Regions from separate parts of the Serratia ficaria genome, predicted to be linked through region 1. Evidence: predicted binding sites of a transcription regulator. Region 1 holds the regulator's gene; each other region holds the start of a gene.
The links. The regulator Fur, encoded in region 1, represses iron uptake genes when iron is present. The targets are predictions, from matches to a motif close to ATAATAATGAGAACNACTATCAA.

Region 1 (4,817 bases):
AACGCGCAGGGCTATCCGATCAACACCGCGATCCAACCGGGCAGGTTCAAAGGCCCGCTGGCGGTGTCGGGCGCCTATGAGCTGAAAATCGGCAGGCAGGAAGCGCGCGTGATCGGCTTCGATCAGGCGGGGGTATTCAACGGGCTGCAGTCGATCCTGTCGCTGGTGCCGAGCGATGGCGGCAGCGACATCGCCACGTTGGACGCCAAAGACGCGCCGCGTTTCCCGTATCGCGGCATCTTTCTCGACGTGGCGCGCAACTTCCATCATAAAGACGCGGTGCTGCGCCTGCTGGATCAGATGGCGGCCTACAAGCTGAATAAATTCCACTTCCACCTGAGCGACGACGAAGGCTGGCGCATCGAAATCCCGGGCCTGCCTGAACTGACCGACGTCGGGGGCCGGCGCTGCCACGACCTGAGCGAAACCGCCTGCCTGCTGCCGCAGTATGGCCAGGGGCCGGAGGCATACGGCGGCTTCTTCTCCCGGCAGGACTATATCGACATCGTCAAATACGCGCAGGCGCGCCAGATTGAGGTGATCCCGGAAATCGACATGCCGGCGCACGCGCGCGCGGCGGTGGTTTCCATGGAGGCGCGTTACAAAAAACTGCATGCGGCGGGCAAAGAGCGCGAGGCCAACGAGTTCCGCCTGGTCGATCCGACCGATACTTCCAACACGACTTCGGTGCAGTACTTCAACCGCCAGAGCTATCTGAACCCGTGCCTGGACTCCTCCAAACGCTTTGTCGACAAGGTGATCGGCGAGATTGCCCAAATGCATCGAGAGGCCGGCCAGCCGTTGAACACCTGGCATTTCGGCGGTGACGAAGCGAAAAATATTCGCCTGGGGGCGGGGTATACCGATCGCCTGAAACCTGAAGCGGGCAAGGGCATAATCGACCAGAGCAAGGAAGACAAGCCCTGGGCGAAATCCCGGGTGTGCCAGGCGATGATCGAAGACGGCAAGGTGGCCGATATGGCGCATCTGCCGAGCTACTTCGGGCTGGAGGTCAGCCAACTGGTGAAGGCGCACGGCATCGGCAGAATGCAGGCCTGGCAGGATGGCCTGAAAGATGCGCAGGACGCCGGCGCGTTCGCCACGCCGCGCGTGGGCGTGAACTTCTGGGACACCCTGTACTGGGGCGGTTTCGACAGCGCCAATGACTGGGCGAACAAGGGCTACGAGGTGATCATCTCCAACCCGGATTACGTTTATATGGACTTCCCTTACGAGGTGAATCCGGACGAGCGCGGTTATTACTGGGGCACCCGCTTCAGCGACGAACGGAAGATGTTCAGCTTCGCGCCGGACAACCTGCCGCAGAACGCCGAAACCTCGGTGGACCGCGACGGCAATCGCTTCACCGCCAGAAGCGACAAACCCTGGCCGGGCGCCTACGGCATCTCCGCCCAGCTGTGGAGCGAAACCCAGCGCACCGACCCGCAAATGGAATACATGATCTTCCCGCGTTCGCTGTCGGTAGCCGAACGCGCCTGGCATCGCGCCTCCTGGGAGCAGGATTACCGGGCCGGCCGCGAGTACCGGGGCGGGAAAACGCACTTTGTCGACGGCAAGGCTCTGGATCAGGACTGGCTGCGCTTCGCCAACCTGCTCGGCCAGCGCGAGCTGGCCAAGCTGGACAAGGGCGGCGTCAGCTATCGCCTGCCGGTGCCGGGCGCGCGCGTCACCGGCGGCAAGCTGGAGGCGAATATCTCTCTGCCGGGGCTGGGCATCGAGTACTCCACCGACGGCGGTAAGCAATGGCAGCGCTATGACGCCAACGCCGGGCCGGCGGTCTCCGGCGAGGTGCTGGTGCGTGCGGTCAGCCCGGACGGCAAGCGTTACAGCCGCGCCGAGAAGGTTTAAGCCGGCTGATGCGGCCCGCTGCGTGTCGGCGGCGGGCCGAGGGTGAAGTGAGAGAAGTCGGTGGAGTTACGCCGCTGCAATTGTGGTATTTCGTCAAGTGAACCTTCCCCGGCGCTGCCGGGGCTTTTTTTCCCGCCGGCGACGGGCACAAAAAAACCGCCCTGAGGCGGTTGTTCAATCCCGGAGGATTACTTGGCGTCGTGCAGCGTATCGTCTTCGCGGCAGTCACCGGTTTCACAGTGGCCGTACAGGTACAGGCTGTGGTTGGTGAGTTTGATGCCGTGTTGCTTGGCGATGTCGCGCTGACGCGCTTCGATCGATTCATCTCTGAATTCGATCACTTTGCCGCAGTCCAGGCAGATCAGGTGATCGTGGTGGTGCTGCTGGGTCAGTTCGAATACGGACTTGCCGCCTTCGAAATTGTGACGAGTCACAATGCCCGCATCATCAAACTGGTTCAGCACGCGGTAAACCGTCGCCAGTCCGATTTCTTCGCCCATATCTATCAGTTTTTTATACAAATCTTCCGCACTGACGTGATGGCATTCCGGATTTTGCAGTACTTCCAGGATTTTGAGTCGCGGAAGCGTGACTTTTAAGCCGGCCTTCTTCAATGCGGTGTTGTTGTCAGTCATGCGGATTCAGTCCTGTTACTATGCTAATCAAGTTGAGGCGTTCTCGCCTGTGGCATCGGTCGGCACAAAGAGTTAATTGCGTCTCATTATAGAACCGGTTGCCCTAAATGGAAACCGCCGGTTGTTAACAAAGATATAATTGCACTATTGCATGGTACACATGCAACGCCTTGATGGATGGGATAAACCGATATCTCAGTCTACCGTGACGATGTGGGAAGTTACCAATATGTAGCTTCTATTGCAGCAATCCATGCTGCCGATGACGGCCCTGCTGGCCACACTATGCACTTTGCAGGGCCTTTGTTCAACCTTTAGGCAACAATGGCCTCAGCCGACGATGTCGGCCAGGCTCAGTTCTTCGACGATCTGTTTGACCCAGGCTTCGACACGTTCGTTGGTCAGCTCCGGTTGGCGATCTTCGTCGATAGCCAGGCCGATGAAGTGGTCGTCGTCCGCCAGGCCCTTGGACGCTTCGAAATGGTAGCCCTTGGTTGGCCAGTGGCCGACGATGGCGGCGCCGTGGGGTTCGATGATGTCGCGGATGGTGCCCATCGCATCACAGAAGTATTCCGCGTAGTCTTCCTGGTCGCCGCAGCCGAACAGCGCAACCAGCTTGCCGTTGAAGTCGACTTCTTCCAGCGTCGGGAAAAAGTCATCCCAGTCGCACTGCGCTTCACCGTAGTACCAGGTTGGGATACCCAGCAGCAGGATATCGAAACCTTCCAGATCCTCTTTGCTGCTTTTGGCGATGTCGTGCACTTCAGACACCTCGTCGCCAAACTGTTTCTGGAGAATTTTCTGGATCATTTTGGCAATGTTTTCGGTATTGCCAGTGTCGCTGCCAAAGAAAATGCCTACAGTAGCCATATCGCGTATAACCTTTAAATTCAATTAATTGCATTACACGATGTTAGTGCTGACCCCGCTAACACCGATTAAAATGATGCCATGGCAAAAGCCGGCCGCCGCAGTGGCGGGCGCCGTGTGGGCGCGGTCTCTTGCCGGTAAACGCCTATCATGCCAGAAATTTACCCCGGGGTTTTATCGCATTTATGCGATGCCGGAGGAGAGTAAAACGGTGTTGATCCGGCGTCATCCTTAACGCCGCGCCGCATGTGCGGCCGAAGAGATCAATGTTCTGGCTGTTCTTCCGCCAGCTGCGCCAGCAGCATTTGCTCAATGAGCTCGCTGCGGCTGATATTGCGCTGTTCCGCCAGTTTGTTCAGGGCGTCCACCGCATCCGCGTTGATTTTCAACTCCACGCGCCGCAATCCACGTACTTTATCGCGCCGCAGCTGATTGCGCTTATTGATTCTAAGCTGTTCATCGCGGGATAGCGGGTTGGTTTTCGGGCGCCCCGGACGGCGTTCATCTGCGAACAGATCCAGCGTCGTGCGATCCGTTTGTTCTTTTGCCATAGGTAGCGGTACTGCAAGGAAGTTTGCATCAAAAAGCGTTTTACACGCTTCCGGACGATTCGGTTAACACACTTCGGGCCAATAAACCCTAACCCAAATTCACCCCCGGACTGGCGTTAGCGAACACGCTGGGCAGGGCGGCAAAATTATAGCGCGCCATATTACCCCAGCAGATAGAGCAACGACAATGCTTAACTGAGCCGAAAGCGCGCTAAGCCGTTATCTTTAGCGCGTTTTTTCGCCAGCGACGGGCGTTTGTCAGGCTTCGCCGAGAAAACGGTGGATGGCGCGCAGCACCGCTTCCGGTTTTTCGGCGTGCACCCAGTGCCCGGTTCCCGCCACCACGTGCGCGCGGGCCAGCGGGAACTGGCGCGCGATGTCGGCGCGGTAACCGTCCTGCACGTAGGGCGACAGCCCGCCGCGGATGAACAGCGTCGGGTGCGGCCAGGCGGGCACCTCCTGCCAGCCGGTGACGTTTTCGTACTGCGCGATCAACACCGGCAGGTTGAAACGCCATTCGCCGTTGTGGAAGGATTTCAGCAGAAACTGGATCACCCCTTCTTCCTGCAGATAATCGCGCATCAGCTGGGCGGCCTGTTGGCGCTGGGTAATGCCGGCGGCGCTCACGGCCTTCAGCGCGGCGAAAATCTCATCGTGGCGGCGGGTGCGGTAATCCACCGGCGCCACGTCGATGACGATCAGCTTGTCGATGCGCTCCGGCGCAATGGCGGTCAGCGCCATCGCCGCTTTGCCGCCCATCGAATGGCCGATGACGATGACTTTCTCCAGCTGCAGGTCGTCGAGCAGCGTCAGCAGATCCTGCGCCATGGCCGGGTAGGTCATCTCTGCGGAACGCGGCGACAGGCCATGGTTGCGCAGATCGACCTTGATG
Region 2 (4,817 bases), 2.1 Mb from region 1:
CAGCTCGGCCTGGAGCGCGCCGGGGTGAACGGCAAGCCGGAGTGGATCATCAACGGCAACTACCACCCCAGCTCGGGCTACGAGATGTTCGCCCAGCTGTGCGCGCAGCTGGGGCGGCCGCCAAAGGCGCTGTTCACCGCCGCCTGCGGCCTGCTGGAAGGGGTGCTGCGCTACCTTAACCAGCATCAGCTGATGGACAGCGACATTCACCTGTGCAGCTTCGACGACCACTACCTGTTCGACTGCATGACGCTCAAGATCGACACTGTGGCGCAGGACTGCCGCGCGCTGGCTCAGCACAGCTTCGACATGGTCAGCGCCCTGATCGACGAACGGCCGCTGGAGCAGAGCGCGCTCTATCTGCCCGGCAGCATTCACTGGCGCCATGCCGGTTCGAAGGCGCTGCTGAACAGCCGCTGATCCCCGGCAATAAAAAAAGGGCGCCTGAGCGCCCTTTTCAATGCGACCGGCCCGCTATCTGGCGGCGCCTTCCATGCCCACCAGCCCCACTTTCAGGTAGCCGGCCTTGCGCAGGGTGTCCATCACGCTCATCAGCGTTTCATAGTCCACGCTCTTGTCGGCCTGGAAGAAGATGGTGGTCTCTTTATTCGCCTGGGTGCGTTGATCCAGCACCGACGTCAGCTGCTCGGCATTGACCGGCTGGTCGCCGACATACAGCTGCTTGTCGGCTTTCACCGACAGGAATACCGGCTTCTCCGGCCGCGGCTGCGGCTTGGCGGAGGAGGCCGGCAGATCGACGCGAATATCTACCGTTGCCAGCGGCGCGGCCACCATAAAGATGATCAACAGCACCAGCATGACGTCGATAAACGGCGTCACGTTGATTTCATGCAGTTCGCCGCTGTCGTCCAGATCTTCATTTAAGCGCATCGCCATAAATCACCCCACCCGCAGTTGGTGTGCGTGCTGCGAGCGTTTGGCTTCCGCCGTCGCCGCCAGGTCCAGATCGCGGCCCTGCAGCAGCATCACCTGCGCCGCCACGTCGCCAACCTGCGCGCGATGGCCGCCGATGACGCGAGCGAAGATGTTGTAGATAACCACCGCCGGGATAGCCGCAACCAGGCCCAGCGCGGTCGCCAGCAGCGCTTCCGCGATGCCGGGCGCCACCACCGCCAGGTTGGTGGTCTGCGAGTGGGCGATGCCGATAAAGCTGTTCATGATGCCCCAAACTGTGCCGAACAGGCCGACGAACGGCGAGATGGCGCCGATGGTGGCCAGGAAGCCGTTGCCGCGGCCCATGTTGCGGCTGTAGGCCGCCACGCGGCGTTCGAGGCGGAAACCGGTGCGTTCCTTGATGCCGTTGTTGTCGTTGGATCCCGCCGACAGCTCCAGCTCGTTTTGCGCGTCGTTCAGCAACACTGCGCTGATGCTCTCTTCGGCGAAGTTCTGCGCCAGTTCGGACGCCTCATCCAGCGAGCGCGCGTCGGCCAGCGCCAGCTGTTCGCGGCGCAGACGGCGCTTGGCGCGAAACAGTTCGCTGCCCTTGGAGAACAGAATGGTCCAGGTGACGATAGACGCCAGCACCAGGCCGATCATCACCGCTTTCACCACGATGTCGGCGTGCTGGTACATGCCCCAGACGGACAGATCCATGCCGCGGGTTTCCGGCGGCTGGAGGGTTGGCGCCGGGTTCGGCGGGGTGAGGTTCTCAGGCGCTGCGGCGGCGGGCGCGGAACCCGGCGCAACGCTTTCGGTAACGGCAGGATTGGCCGCCGGCGCCGCCTGTGCGCCGCCCACCAGACCCACCACCAATACCATTGAAGCGATCAGGCTGCGGCCGAACGCCTTGCCCCATTGCGCCCGGCCCTGGCCGAACGATCCTTGATTTAAATTCTTGCCAGCCGTTTTCACGCTGTGCCTCCACCCGTTACCGATCGAAATTAAGGAATAGTTCAGCGTGCGATCATATCAAACCAATCAGGGATTGATAGTGGTTCTCATTATTATTTACCAAATAACTGCCAATCCGCCAAGATCCGTCGCCCGTCGCCGCGCCGACGACGAAACCATGTTTTAATTTTGTGATGCAGTTTTATAAATTATTAAAACATTGTTTTGATAATGTGACGACCTTCATTCAATCAACACGCGGACCGATGCCGCGCCGCCATTTTATCTATGCTGAGACAACCGTTTCTGGGCGCGCCACGGCTTCCACATCTCCTCTGGCACCAAGCCAAGGGCGCACGACAATCCTTCACCCGCAGGAGTTACCCAAATGAAAATAAAACGGCCGTTGCTCGCACTCTCGCTGGCCTGTTCCACGCTGATGGCTTCCACCGCCGCGCTGGGGCAGGTGATTAAGGTGGCGGAGGTGCAGCCCGCCGGCTACCCCACGGTGGTCGCGTTGCAGCATATGGGCGATAAGCTGAAGCAGGCCACCGACGGCCGGCTGGAGATCAAGGTTTTTGCCGGCGGCGTGCTGGGGGATGAGGACCAAACGCTGCAGCAGGTGCAAATTGGCGCCATCGACATGATCCGCGTCTCTCTGGCGCCGGTGACCACCATTGCGCCGGAAACCGGCGTGCTGACCCTGCCCTATATCTTCCGCGACGAGCAGCATATGCATAAGGTGCTGGACGGCGACATCGGCCAGGAAATCGCCGCGCGCCTGACCGCCGATCCCAAGGCGCGCATGGTGTTCCTCGGCTGGACCGACGCCGGGGTGCGCAACATGATCACCAAGCGGCCGATCAACAAGCCGGAAGATTTGCAAGGCATAAAGATCCGGGTGCAAAACAGCGCGATCTCGCTGGCGACCCTGAAAGCCATGGGGGCCAATCCGGTGGCGATGGGGGTCAGCGAAGTGTTCAGCGGCATGCAGACCGGCGTGGTGGACGGCACCGAAAACAACCCGCCAACCTTCGTCGCTCATAATTATCTGCCGGTCGCCAAGTACTACACCCTGACCGGCCACTTTATCCAACCGGAAATGATGCTGTTCTCCAAAGCCCGCTGGGACAAGCTCTCCGCCGCCGATCAACAGCTGCTGCTGAAGTTGGGCAAAGAGGCGCAGGCCGAAGAGCGCACGCTGTGGGCCAGCTACAACCAGCAGTCGCTGGACAAGATGAAAACCAGCGGCGTGCACTTCCAGCCTATCGATCGCAATGACTTTATTCAGGCCACCCAGCCGGTGCGCGAACAATACGGCAAGGGCCATGAGGACCTGCTTAAACGCATCGCCGCCGTGGAGTAAACGGCCCTTTGCGCGGCGGCGCCTTTCACCGCTGCGCGACACAGCATCAGGTAAACGCTTATGTCACGCCTCTATTCTGGAACCATGGACTTGCTGTATCTGCTCTCCATGCTGATCGCCGGCCTGGCGTTGCTGATCATGGTGATCATCATCCCGATCGGCATTTTTGCCCGCTATGCGTTGAACAGCGCCCTCTCCTGGCCGGAGCCGGTGGCGATTATTTGCATGGTGATTTTTACCTTTATCGGCGCTTCGGTGGGGCTGCGCGCCGGCGCGCATATCTGCGTGTCGATGGTGACGGATCGCTTGCCGCCGGGCGGGCAGCGGCTGTTTCGCTTACTCAGCGATCTGCTGATGTGCGCCACCTGCCTGCTGATTTTCTTCGCCAGCTACAGCCTGTGCCGCGACATGTGGCAACAGCCGTTAGCCTCGCTGCCGGCGGTGACCTATGGGGAAACCTACCTGCCCATTCCGATCGGCGCCGTCATCACCCTGCTGTTTGTCATCGAGCGGATGGTGTGGGGCGAACAGACCCACCGTCCGCTGGTGATGCTCGGCAACACCCACTAACCGGAGCCGCACCATGGACGCATTGATTTTGATCGGCAGCATGCTGCTGTTGCTGATGCTGGGTTTCCCCGTGGCCTTCGCCGTCGGACTGAGCGCCTTCATCGGCGCCTGGTGGATCGACCTGCCGCTGGAGGCGGTGATCATCCAGGTCACCAACGGCATCAACAAGTTTTCGCTGCTGACCATTCCCTTCTTCATCCTGGCCGGCGCCATTATGGCCGAAGGCGGCATCGCCCGGCGGCTGGTCAACTTCGCCTATATCTTCGTCGGTTTTATCCGCGGCGGGCTGTCGCTGGTCAATATCGTCGCCTCCACCTTTTTCGGCGCCATTTCCGGCTCCTCCATCGCCGATACCGCCTCCATCGGTTCGGTCATGATCCCGGAGATGGAGGAAAAGGGCTACCCGCGCGATTTCTCCGCGGCGGTGACCGCCAGCGGCTCGGTACAGGCGATATTGACGCCGCCCAGCCATAACTCGGTGATTTACTCGCTGGCGACCGGCGGTACGGTGACCATCTCCTCGATGTTTATCGCCGGCATCTTTCCGGGGCTGCTGCTCGGGCTGTGCCTGATCGTGCTGTGCATCGGCTTCGCCCACCAACGCCATTACCCGAAAGGCGAACGGGTGCCCTTTCGTCAGGCGCTGAAAATTTTCGTTAACGCGTTCTGGGGCCTGTTCACTATTTTCATTATCCTCGGCGGCATTTTGTCCGGCGTCTTCACCGCCGCAGAATCCGCCGCCATCGCCTGTTTGTGGGCGTTCTTCGTCACCATGTTCATCTATCGCGATTTTAAATGGAGCCAGCTGCACATCCTGCTGTTTCGCACCATCAAGACCGTCACCATCGTGATGGTGCTGATCGCCTTTGCCGCCGGCTTCGGCGCCGTAATGACCTTTATGCAGCTGCCGCAGATCATCACCGACTTCTTCACCGGCATTTCCGACAACAAGTACGTCATTTTGATGTGCATCAACGTGCTGCTGTTGCTGATCGGCACCCTGATGGACATGGCGCCGATCATTCTGATC
Region 3 (4,817 bases), 1.3 Mb from region 1:
GAAGAATTTCGGGTAGTTGCCCCAGTAGTTCACCTGGCCCGGCAGCAGCGCCTTCGGCGTGTTGGCCTTCAGATAGGTGTCGAGATCCGTCTGCTTCTCCGACGGCAGCGTCATGTAGCCCGGCAGGCTCTGCGACAGCAGGCCCAGATCGGTCAGCCCCTGAATGTTGGAGTGGCCGCGCAGCGCGTTGACGCCGCCGCCCGCCATGCCCATGTTGCCGAGCAGCAGCTGGATCATCGCCATGGTGCGGATGTTCTGCGCGCCGACCGAGTGCTGTGTCCAGCCCAGGGCGTACAGGAACGACGCGGTTTTATCCGCCACGCAGGTTTCGGCGATGTATTCGCACACCTGCAGGAAATCGTCCTTCGGCGTGCCGCAAATGTTGGTCACCACCTCCGGCGTGTAGCGGCTGACGTGCTGCTTGAGCAGGTTCCACACGCAGCGCGGATCCTGCAGCGTGACGTCGCGCTTGGCGTAGCCGTTCTCGTCGAACTGATAGTTCCAGGTGGTTTTGTCGTATTGGCGGTTTTCCGCGTCGTAGCCGCTGAACAGGCCGTCGTCGAAGGCAAAGTCTTCCCGCACCAGCAGGCTGGCGTTGGTATAGGCCTCGACGTACTCGCGGTTGATCTTGTTGTTGGTCATCAGGTACAGCAGGACGCCCGACAGGAAAGCGATGTCGGTCCCGGAACGGATTGGCGTGTAAAAATCCGCCACCGATGCGGTACGGGTAAAGCGCGGATCGATGACGATCAGCTTGGCTTTATTGTGAATTTTGGCTTCCATCGCCCAGCGGAACCCCACCGGATGCGCTTCCGCCGCATTACCGCCCATGACGATAATCAGATTCGCGTTCTTGATATCAACCCAGTGGTTGGTCATCGCACCGCGACCAAATGTTGGAGCAAGACTTGCTACCGTTGGTCCGTGTCAGACACGCGCCTGGTTGTCTACGGCAAGCATGCCGAGAGCGCGACTAAATTTTTGCGACAGATAACCGGTTTCGTTGCTGGCGGCCGAGGCGCACAGCATGCCGGTGCTCAGCCAACGGTTGACGGTAACGCCCTGTTCGTTGGTTTTGACGAAGTTGGCGTCGCGGTCTTCCTTCATCAGCGTGGCGATGCGGGTGAAGGCGTCGTCCCAGCTGATGCGCTGCCATTTGTCTGAGCCTGGCGCACGGTATTCCGGGTACTTGAGGCGGCTTTCACTGTGGATGAAATCAACCAGGCCGGCGCCTTTCGGGCAAAGCGCGCCGCGGTTTACCGGGTGATCCGGGTCCCCTTCGATGTGAAAAATGCTTTCTTTGGCGTTTTTGGCGCCATCGCCAAGGCTGTACATCAACAGCCCACAGCCGACGGAACAATACGTACAGGTATTACGGGTTTCACGGGCGCGCAGCAGCTTGTACTGCCGGGTCTCCGCCAACGCCACTTCCGGGGCAAAGCCCAGCGCGGCCACCGTCGTTCCTGCCATACCGCCAGCGCAGATCTTAAAGAACTGCCTTCTGCTGACCTGCATGGGGATCTCCTTTCACTCTCGATTGTCACATTGTTTCAAATGGCGCATTCCCCCATCAAGCGGGAAGCGCGAATGTCACTGTTGTTATGATTGCTGCAAGACGGCGATAATATTACCACAGCGTACTTGTGGTTGTTACAAATCGGTGCCGGTAAAGTGAACACTATAGCCCCGGAGGCGCACATAAATGTGATCCGCTTCACACGGAGGCCCGATGCCCGGCGCACGACAGTAACAGTATAGAGAGTAACCAACATCGCCGCGGTTCGGTGATGCAAATAGAGCTGTCGCGCTGCAGATCGGGCCGCTGTCTGTTCGCCGGTCGGAATTAACCATTTACTTTGTAGGGCATTGATAATCATTTTCAATATCATTTAATTAACTATAATGATCCGACTGCTTACGCGGTGCTCGCACCTTGCGCCGCCCATACACCACTGGAGATGATGATTATGAGTTATTCACTGCCATCCCTGCCGTACGCCTACGACGCACTGGAACCGCATTTCGACAAGCAGACGATGGAAATCCATCACACCAAACACCATCAGACTTACGTCAACAACGCCAACACCGTGCTGGAAGCTTACCCGGAACTGGCTCAATACGGCGTTGAAGAACTGATCCAGGATCTGGATAAAGTGCCTGCCGACAAGCGCACCTTCATGCGCAACAACGCCGGCGGCCACGCCAACCACAGCTTCTTCTGGAAAAACCTGAAAACCGGCACCACCCTGGGCGGCGATCTGAAAGCGGCCATCGAGCGCGATTTCGGCAGCGTTGAGAAATTCCAGGAAGAGTTCGAGAAGGCGGCGGCCACCCGCTTCGGTTCAGGCTGGGCCTGGCTGGTGCTGAAAGGCGACAAACTGGCCGTGGTGTCTACCGCCAACCAGGACAGCCCGCTGATGGGCGAAGCCGTTGCCGGCGCTTCAGGCTTCCCGATCATTGGCCTGGACGTGTGGGAACACGCTTACTACCTGAAATACCAGAACAAACGCCCAGACTACATCAAGGCATTCTGGAACGTGGTTAACTGGGACGAGGCCGCAGCGCGCTTCGCCGCGAAGAAGTAATTCGCGTTATCCCCTGAAGATGCCCGCTGATGCGGGCATTTTTTTGCCGAAAATCCGCTAAAGTTTGACCACCCTTTGCCGATGGTTTGTTCAATCGACGTTCGCCCGGAAAGGAAAAAGACTATGGCGGCATTGCACACATCGGCAGGAAAATTCATTCATCTCACCGTGGGTAAAAAGCTCGGCCTCGGCTTTGCGCTGTTGCTGCTGCTGGCGGTCACCATCGCCGGCACCGGGGCGCAGTACCTGCACATTATCGAGTCCCGCGCCGATCGCATCGACTTCAGCAACCGGTTGAACGACGAGATCAATCAGGCCAAATATAACCGCGCGATGTTCGGCCAGACCTATCAACCGGAATATCTGCACAGCAACCGCGCCAACATCGAAAACGCCGTCAAACTGATCGGCCAGGGGCAAGACCTGGACTGGGACCCGCAGAGCCGCAAGGACCTGCAGCGGCTGGTGACGTTGATCGGCGAATATCAGCAGCAGCAAAACGCCTTCGAGCGGGCGGTGGCGGCGAAAGACGCGGTGCGCCAGAGCTGGAACATGTCTGAGGTGCAGGCCAGCCTGAGCCAGCTGGAGCGGCAGCTCACCAACGGCGATCTGCAGCTGGCGTTCATCCAGCTGAACCAGAAGCTGACCCAGGTGCGCTACGGCGCGCGCGGCCTGCTGCTGAGCCTGGATCAGCAAGCCGAAGCGCCGCTGATGGCCGCCATCGATGAGGCGCGCGACGCCGCCGGCGCCCTGAGCCGCCGGGTTAGCGATGCGCAGCGCCCCCAGCTGCAGCCGCTGCTGACCGCGCTCGACGATTACAAGAAGCGCATCGCCGCCTACCTGCCGGCCTATCAGCAGGAACAGCAGCTCAGCCGGCAGCTGGGCGAAAGCGCCCGACAGATCGGCACGCTGGTCAACGCCTTTATGCAGGATGAGCTGGCGCAGACCCACAGCGACATCAATCTGGCGCAGCTGCAGATGGGCGTCACCACCCTGATCGCCATCGTCGCCGGGGTGCTGATCGCCTGGCGCATCACGCTGCAAATCACCCGCCCGCTGCACAGCACCCTGGCGATGGCGGAACGCATCGCCAGCGGCGACCTGCGCCAGGCGCAGACCAGCCACCGCCGCGACGAACTCGGCCAGTTGCTCAACGCGGTGGCGGCGATGAGCCAGAACCTGCGCGATATGATCGAGAAGATCCAGATGGGCGTCAGCCAGGTGTCCACCGCCGCGGCGGAGATCGCCGCCGGCAATACCGATCTGTCTTCACGCACCGAGCAGCAGGCGGCCGCGGTGGAAGAAACCGCCGCCAGCATGGAACAGCTGACCGCCACGGTGAAACAGAACGCCGATAACGCCCACCACGCCAATCAACTGGCCACCGACGCTTCGCAAACCGCGCAGCAGGGCGGCAAGCTGGTGGAGAGCGTGGTCAGCACCATGCGCGACATTTCCAGCAGCTCTCAGCGGATCGCCGAAATTACCACCCTGATCAACGGCATTGCCTTCCAGACCAACATTCTGGCGCTCAACGCCGCGGTGGAGGCGGCGCGCGCCGGCGAACAGGGCCGCGGTTTCTCGGTGGTGGCCAGCGAGGTGCGCAACCTGGCGCAGCGCAGCGCCCAGGCGGCCAAGGAGATCGAAGGGCTGATCGCCGAATCGGTCAACCGGGTGCAAACCGGCACCGAACTGGTGGAAAACACCGGCAGCACCATGGAGCAGATTGTCCGCTCGGTGACCCACGTGCGCGACATCATGGCCGAAATCGCCGCCGCCTCCGACGAGCAGACGCGCGGCATCGCCCAGATTGGCCAGGCTATCGTCGAAATGGACCACACCACCCAGCAAAACGCCGCGCTGGTGGAAGAGTCCGCCGCCGCCGCCGACTCGCTGGAAGAACAGGCCGAGATGCTGCTGCAGAGCGTCTCGGTATTCCGCCTGGCGGAACAGGCCGAGCCGCTTGCCGCCAAAGTTCCGGCGCCGAAAGCGCCGACGGTGAAGCAGCCGGTCGGCCAGGCTGCCGCGGAAGACAACTGGACCGCTTTCTGACGCCGCTCCCGCCCGGCTACTTTCGGGCGGGTTATCCTGTTCCTGCCGATCAACTCAGGCTATGCTGAACCTTCGACGCGAGACACGGAGGCGCATATGCATCACCCAGAAGTTTATATCGGCGGCATCCAACCCTATGCAGGCGGGCGCCCCAGCGCCATCGCCAAACGTCAGGTG
Region 4 (4,817 bases), 1.0 Mb from region 1:
GCGTGTTTGGCCACTTTGATCATGCCGTTGAACACCGCCCTGGCGCGGTCGCTGACCACGGTTTTATGCAGCTGGCGGCTTTCGCAGTAGCCCTTGTTGTGCTCCAGGTAGGTGCGGGTATCGCATATCTCTTTGCCGACCGGCAGCACCAGGCTGTTGATCGCCAGCTCGCTGCCTTCGCCGTTCAGCTGCGCGCTGGTGTTGTGGCGGGTCAAGCCGGCGCCCAGCAGGAAGCTGTCGCTTTTCACCCGCGCGTCGCGGCCGATCACCAGATCGTTATGCGCGAAGTGATAGCTCGGCCGGCTTTCGAACGCCAGCTTGCAGTGACGCAGCCCGGCGTTGTCCGCCACGTTGGCGGTCAGGCGCGCGCCGGTGAAATGCGCGGCGCCGTCCAGGCTGACATAATGTTCGATCACCTCGGCCTCGGCGCCGCGCGCAATCTCCAGATGATGGCGATGATGCACGGTATTCACCTCACCCTCGCCGCCGCGCCCGCTGCTGATATGCAGCAGGTACAGCGGGCGTTCGGCGACCTTGCCGGCAGCCAGGCGGATGATGCTGGTTTCCTGCGCCAGGCTCTCGGTCAGGTGCAGGAAAATCTCCGGCTGAATCGGCTCCGGCAGCGCCTGCGGAATGCCGTAGGCGGCCAGATCGAACTGGTAATCGCCCAGTTGGCTGTCGCTGAGCGCTTCGCTGTAGCGGCCGTCGACAAACACCAGTCGGTAAGCGTCGATATCCAGCGCCAATGCGTCGCGCTGCGCCGTGCTGACCGCCTCGGCCTGCGGTTCGAGGAACTGCTGCTCCAGCAATCCTTCCAGCGGCGTGTATTTCCAGTTCTCATGCTTGCGCGTCGGCCAGCCCAGGCGCAGCGCCTGCTGCCAGTGCGCCAGCGCATGGGCGGAGTGTTCGCCGCCGCGGGCTTCAAACAGGCTGTACAACTGCTGCAGCGCGCGTGAATTATTGTTCGTCGGCAAGCCAGCCATAACCCTGCTCCTCCAGCTGTTTCACCAGCGAGAAATCGCCGGATTTAACGATGCGTCCCTGGGACAACACGTGTACGTAGTCCGGCTTGATGTAATCCAGAATGCGCTGATAGTGGGTGACGATAATGAACGCGCGTTTGCCGTCGCGCAGCGAGTTGACGCCGTTGGCGACGATCTTGAGCGCGTCGATGTCCAGGCCGGAATCGGTTTCATCCAGGATGCACAAATCCGGCTCCAGCGCCGCCATTTGCAGGATGTCGTTGCGTTTTTTCTCACCGCCGGAAAAGCCGACGTTGACCGAGCGGGTCAGCAGATCGGGCGGCATATCCAGCAGCGCGATTTTCTCTTCGATAAAATCGGCGAAGTCGAAGCGGTCCAGCGGCTCCTGCTGGCGATATTTGCGCACCGCGTTGACCGAGGTCTGCAGGAAGAAGTGGTTGCTGACGCCGGGAATTTCCACCGGATACTGGAACGCCAGAAACACCCCTTCACCGGCGCGATCTTCCGGATCCAGCTCCAGCAGATCCTTGCCCTTGAAGCTGACGTCGCCTTCGGTCACTTCATACTCTTCGCGCCCGGCCAGCGTAGCGGACAGCGTGCTCTTGCCCGAGCCGTTCGGCCCCATGATGGCGTGCACTTCACCCGGTTTGATCTCCAGGTCCAATCCCTTGAGGATCTCGTTGCCTTCCACGCTGACTTTCAAATTCTTGATACTTAACATGCTGTGTCCTCAGGTAGCGCTGTTGCGCTAAAATTTCGGCGGTTAGCCCACGCTGTGTTCCAGGCTGATGGCCAGAAGTTTCTGCGCCTCGACGGCGAACTCCAGCGGCAGCTCGGAGAAAACGTCCTTACAGAAGCCGTTGACGATCATCGAGATGGCGTCGTCTTCGCTGATGCCGCGCTGCAGGCAGTAAAACAGCTGATCGTCGCCGATCTTCGAGGTGGTGGCCTCATGCTCCAGCTGGGCGCTGTTATTGCGCGCCTCGACGTACGGGAAGGTATGGGCGCCGCTGTCCGGCCCGATCAGCATCGAGTCGCACTGGGTGAAATTGCGGGCGTTTTCCGCCCCCGGCAGGATTTTCACCAGGCCGCGGTAGGTATTCTCGCTGTGTCCGGCGGAGATGCCTTTGGCGATGATGGTCGACTTGGTGTTTTTGCCGATGTGGATCATCTTGGTGCCGGTATCCGCCTGCTGATGGCCGCTGGTCAGCGCCACCGAGAAGAATTCGCCGATCGAGTTGTCGCCCTGCAGGATCACGCTCGGGTATTTCCAGGTGATCGCCGAGCCGGTTTCCGACTGGGTCCAGGACATTTTGGAGCCGGCGCCTTCACACAGCGCACGCTTGGTGACGAAGTTCAGAATGCCGCCCTTGCTCTCGCCGCCGGAGAACCAGTTCTGCACCGTCGAATATTTCACCTCGGCGTCCTTGTGCAGGATCACCTCCACCACCGCCGCGTGCAGCTGGTAGCTGTCGCGCACCGGCGCGGAACAGCCCTCGATATAGCTGACGTAGCTGCCCTCGTCGGCGATCAGAATGGTGCGTTCGAACTGGCCGGTTTTGGCGGCGTTGATGCGGAAGTAGGTCGACAGCTCCATCGGGCAGCGCACGCCCTTCGGCACGTAGACGAAGGTGCCGTCCGAGGCCACGGCGGCGTTCAGCGCGGCGAAGAAGTTATCGTTGGACGGCACCACGCGGCCCAGGTACCGGCGCACCAGATCCGGGTATTCCTGAATGGCTTCGCCGAACGAGCAGAAGATCACCCCGCTCTCCGCCAGCTTTTCGCGGTAGGTGGTGGCGACGGAAACCGAGTCGAAGATGGCGTCGACCGCCACTTCGCTGCCCTCGCGCACCGGCACGCCCAGCTGGTTGAACGCCAGTTCCACTTCGCTGGTCAAATAACCGCTGTCGGTGGCGGCACCCGGCTGCTGCTCCGCGCCGGGCTGCGAGCCGCAGGCGTCGTCGCAGCTGCCGCAGGACGGCGCCGAGTAATAGCTGTAATCCTGATAGTTCAGGCGATCGTAGTTGGCCTTCAGCCAGTGCGGCTCTTCCATCTGCAGCCAGGCGCGATAGGCTTCGAGGCGGAATTCGAGCATCCACTCCGGCTCATTGCGCTTGGCCGAGATCGCCCGCACCACGTCTTCGTTGATGCCTTTGGCTAACTCATCGGTGGCCAGCTGGGTGAAAAAACCTTCTTTATAGCGACCTTCGCTGACCCAAGCCTGTACTTCATTAGGCATTTCTACATTGCTTCGTGTCATGTTGATTGCATCGCTCAAACGCCAAAACTCTCGCCGCACCCGCAGGCATGCTGAGCTTTAGGGTTATTGAATTTAAATATCTGATTCAGCCCTTCGCGGACAAAATCCACCGTGGTGCCGTCGATAAACGGCATGGCTTTCAACGGCACGTAGAGTTTGGCGCCGTCGCGCTCGAACAGCAGGTCGTCTTCGGCGGGTTCGCGCGTCAGATCCAGCACGTAAGCGAACCCGGCGCAGCCGGATTGCTTCACCCCCAGCTGCAGCCCTTGCACCTGCGGATCCTGCTGCATCAGTTTTGTAATTTGTTGTACGGCGCTGTCGCTGAGCGCAATGCCTTGCCAGACATTTTCATCCAGAGAAAAAGTGCCGACATTTTCCGTTTGCATAGGGTCTACCTCACACTCGTGTTTGACCACAGCCAATCTGGGTTGCTTATATGTTAGTGATAACGATTATCACTTCAACCGTTTGTTTTGCGGGGGTATCCGCCGCGGGCGCGGTTTTTCGCTGCGGCGTGCGGCAAGCGCGCGGGACAGTCGCGGCGCGCTGCGCGGTCCGGCGGCCAGGAGCTCATTTTATCCCTATGAATTTACTGCATATCCTGCATCACCGTACCGCTTTCCCCGGTGGCCCGCAGGCTTTACAGCGCTGCGGAACTTTGCCGATTTAAACATTCATAGAAAATACCTATTTCTGCATTTTGTCTGTCGTAAAAATGCGTTTATCGGCCATAACCGGCATTTTCGGCCATTGGGCCGCGCCGGCGGGCGGACCGACAGGCCGCCCATTGATTAAAGTTTAGTCGCTACTGAGTATATTGGGCCGCCGCGCGGCAATTGCACCCCGCCGGCCAATAAAAAACTCAACAGAACGATTGATCGCGAACGCAGCAGCAAATATGATAATGATTATCATTCAATTGGTATTTGAGCGCGGGCAAATGACTATTTCGATCAATGCATGGCTGCTGGGCAAGATTGATGACTACAAATTCAGCGTGCGTGACGCCACGGTAGACTTCTACATGGCCGAGGCCGCCCTCAAGCGGCCGGAATGCAACGTCAACCACCTGAAGCGCTACAACAACGTCAGCCTGGCGATGGCGAACCTGTGTCTGGAAAACGGCGACGACGAGAGCTACCTGCATGCGCTCAGCAAACTGCACAACCGGCTGATCGTCGAGATCAACAACCCGCAGCGTTGCCAGCTGTTCCGGGTGCAGAGCTACCATTTCGCGCGCCACACGCTGACGCTGATCTGTCAAAAATATGCGATGGAAGGCACCTGGGAAAAAGCCAACGCCTTCCAAAAGGACTTCGTCAAGCGGGTGCCGTTTCAGCTGTAAAAAACCGGCCTAAGCCGGTTTGAATGCGATGCGTGATGAAACATCGAGAGTGGGCTATCGCCATGAGGCGTTATCTGCCGGGGAGCTTTGCATTCTCATCAATATTTCCCGCTGACTCGCGCATCAGGTTCACCTCGGCCCGATTGTCTACCCAATAGTCGGCCTGCTTGATCCCGAGCTTCTCTGGGTGAAATACCGGGTCGACACCTTCAGCCAGCTGCTTTTCATA

Region 2: a site for Fur is predicted at 1,946-1,968, ahead of exbB (tol-pal system-associated acyl-CoA thioesterase). Genes of this name have one in related genera too.
Region 3: a site for Fur is predicted at 1,867-1,889, ahead of sodA (superoxide dismutase [Mn]). Genes of this name have one in related genera too.
Region 4: a site for Fur is predicted at 3,680-3,702, ahead of sufA (Fe-S cluster assembly scaffold SufA). Genes of this name have one in related genera too.

The regions. Positions count from the first base shown of each region.
Region 1 covers NZ_LT906479.1:1,358,862-1,363,678, forward strand. Annotated here, with positions in the region: gene CKW09_RS06430 (beta-N-acetylhexosaminidase) at 1-1,869, shown strand, start outside; gene fur (ferric iron uptake transcriptional regulator) at 2,058-2,504, opposite strand; gene fldA (flavodoxin FldA) at 2,835-3,374, opposite strand; gene ybfE (LexA regulated protein) at 3,638-3,925, opposite strand; gene ybfF (esterase) at 4,184-4,817, opposite strand, start outside.
Region 2 covers NZ_LT906479.1:4,489,296-4,494,112, forward strand. Annotated here, with positions in the region: gene CKW09_RS21030 (LacI family DNA-binding transcriptional regulator) at 1-420, shown strand, start outside; gene exbD (TonB system transport protein ExbD) at 475-897, opposite strand; gene exbB (tol-pal system-associated acyl-CoA thioesterase) at 901-1,872, opposite strand; gene CKW09_RS21045 (TRAP transporter substrate-binding protein) at 2,240-3,217, shown strand; gene CKW09_RS21050 (TRAP transporter small permease) at 3,278-3,787, shown strand; gene CKW09_RS21055 (TRAP transporter large permease) at 3,801-4,817, shown strand, end outside.
Region 3 covers NZ_LT906479.1:51,708-56,524, reverse strand. Annotated here, with positions in the region: gene fdnG (formate dehydrogenase-N subunit alpha) at 1-1,515, opposite strand, end outside; gene sodA (superoxide dismutase [Mn]) at 1,968-2,588, shown strand; gene CKW09_RS00230 (methyl-accepting chemotaxis protein) at 2,712-4,640, shown strand; gene yiiM (6-hydroxyaminopurine reductase) at 4,737-4,817, shown strand, end outside.
Region 4 covers NZ_LT906479.1:2,364,621-2,369,437, reverse strand. Annotated here, with positions in the region: gene sufD (Fe-S cluster assembly protein SufD) at 1-983, opposite strand, end outside; gene sufC (Fe-S cluster assembly ATPase SufC) at 958-1,704, opposite strand; gene sufB (Fe-S cluster assembly protein SufB) at 1,747-3,243, opposite strand; gene sufA (Fe-S cluster assembly scaffold SufA) at 3,258-3,629, opposite strand; gene CKW09_RS11185 (hypothetical protein) at 4,184-4,588, shown strand; gene CKW09_RS11180 (alanine/glycine:cation symporter family protein) at 4,659-4,817, opposite strand, start outside.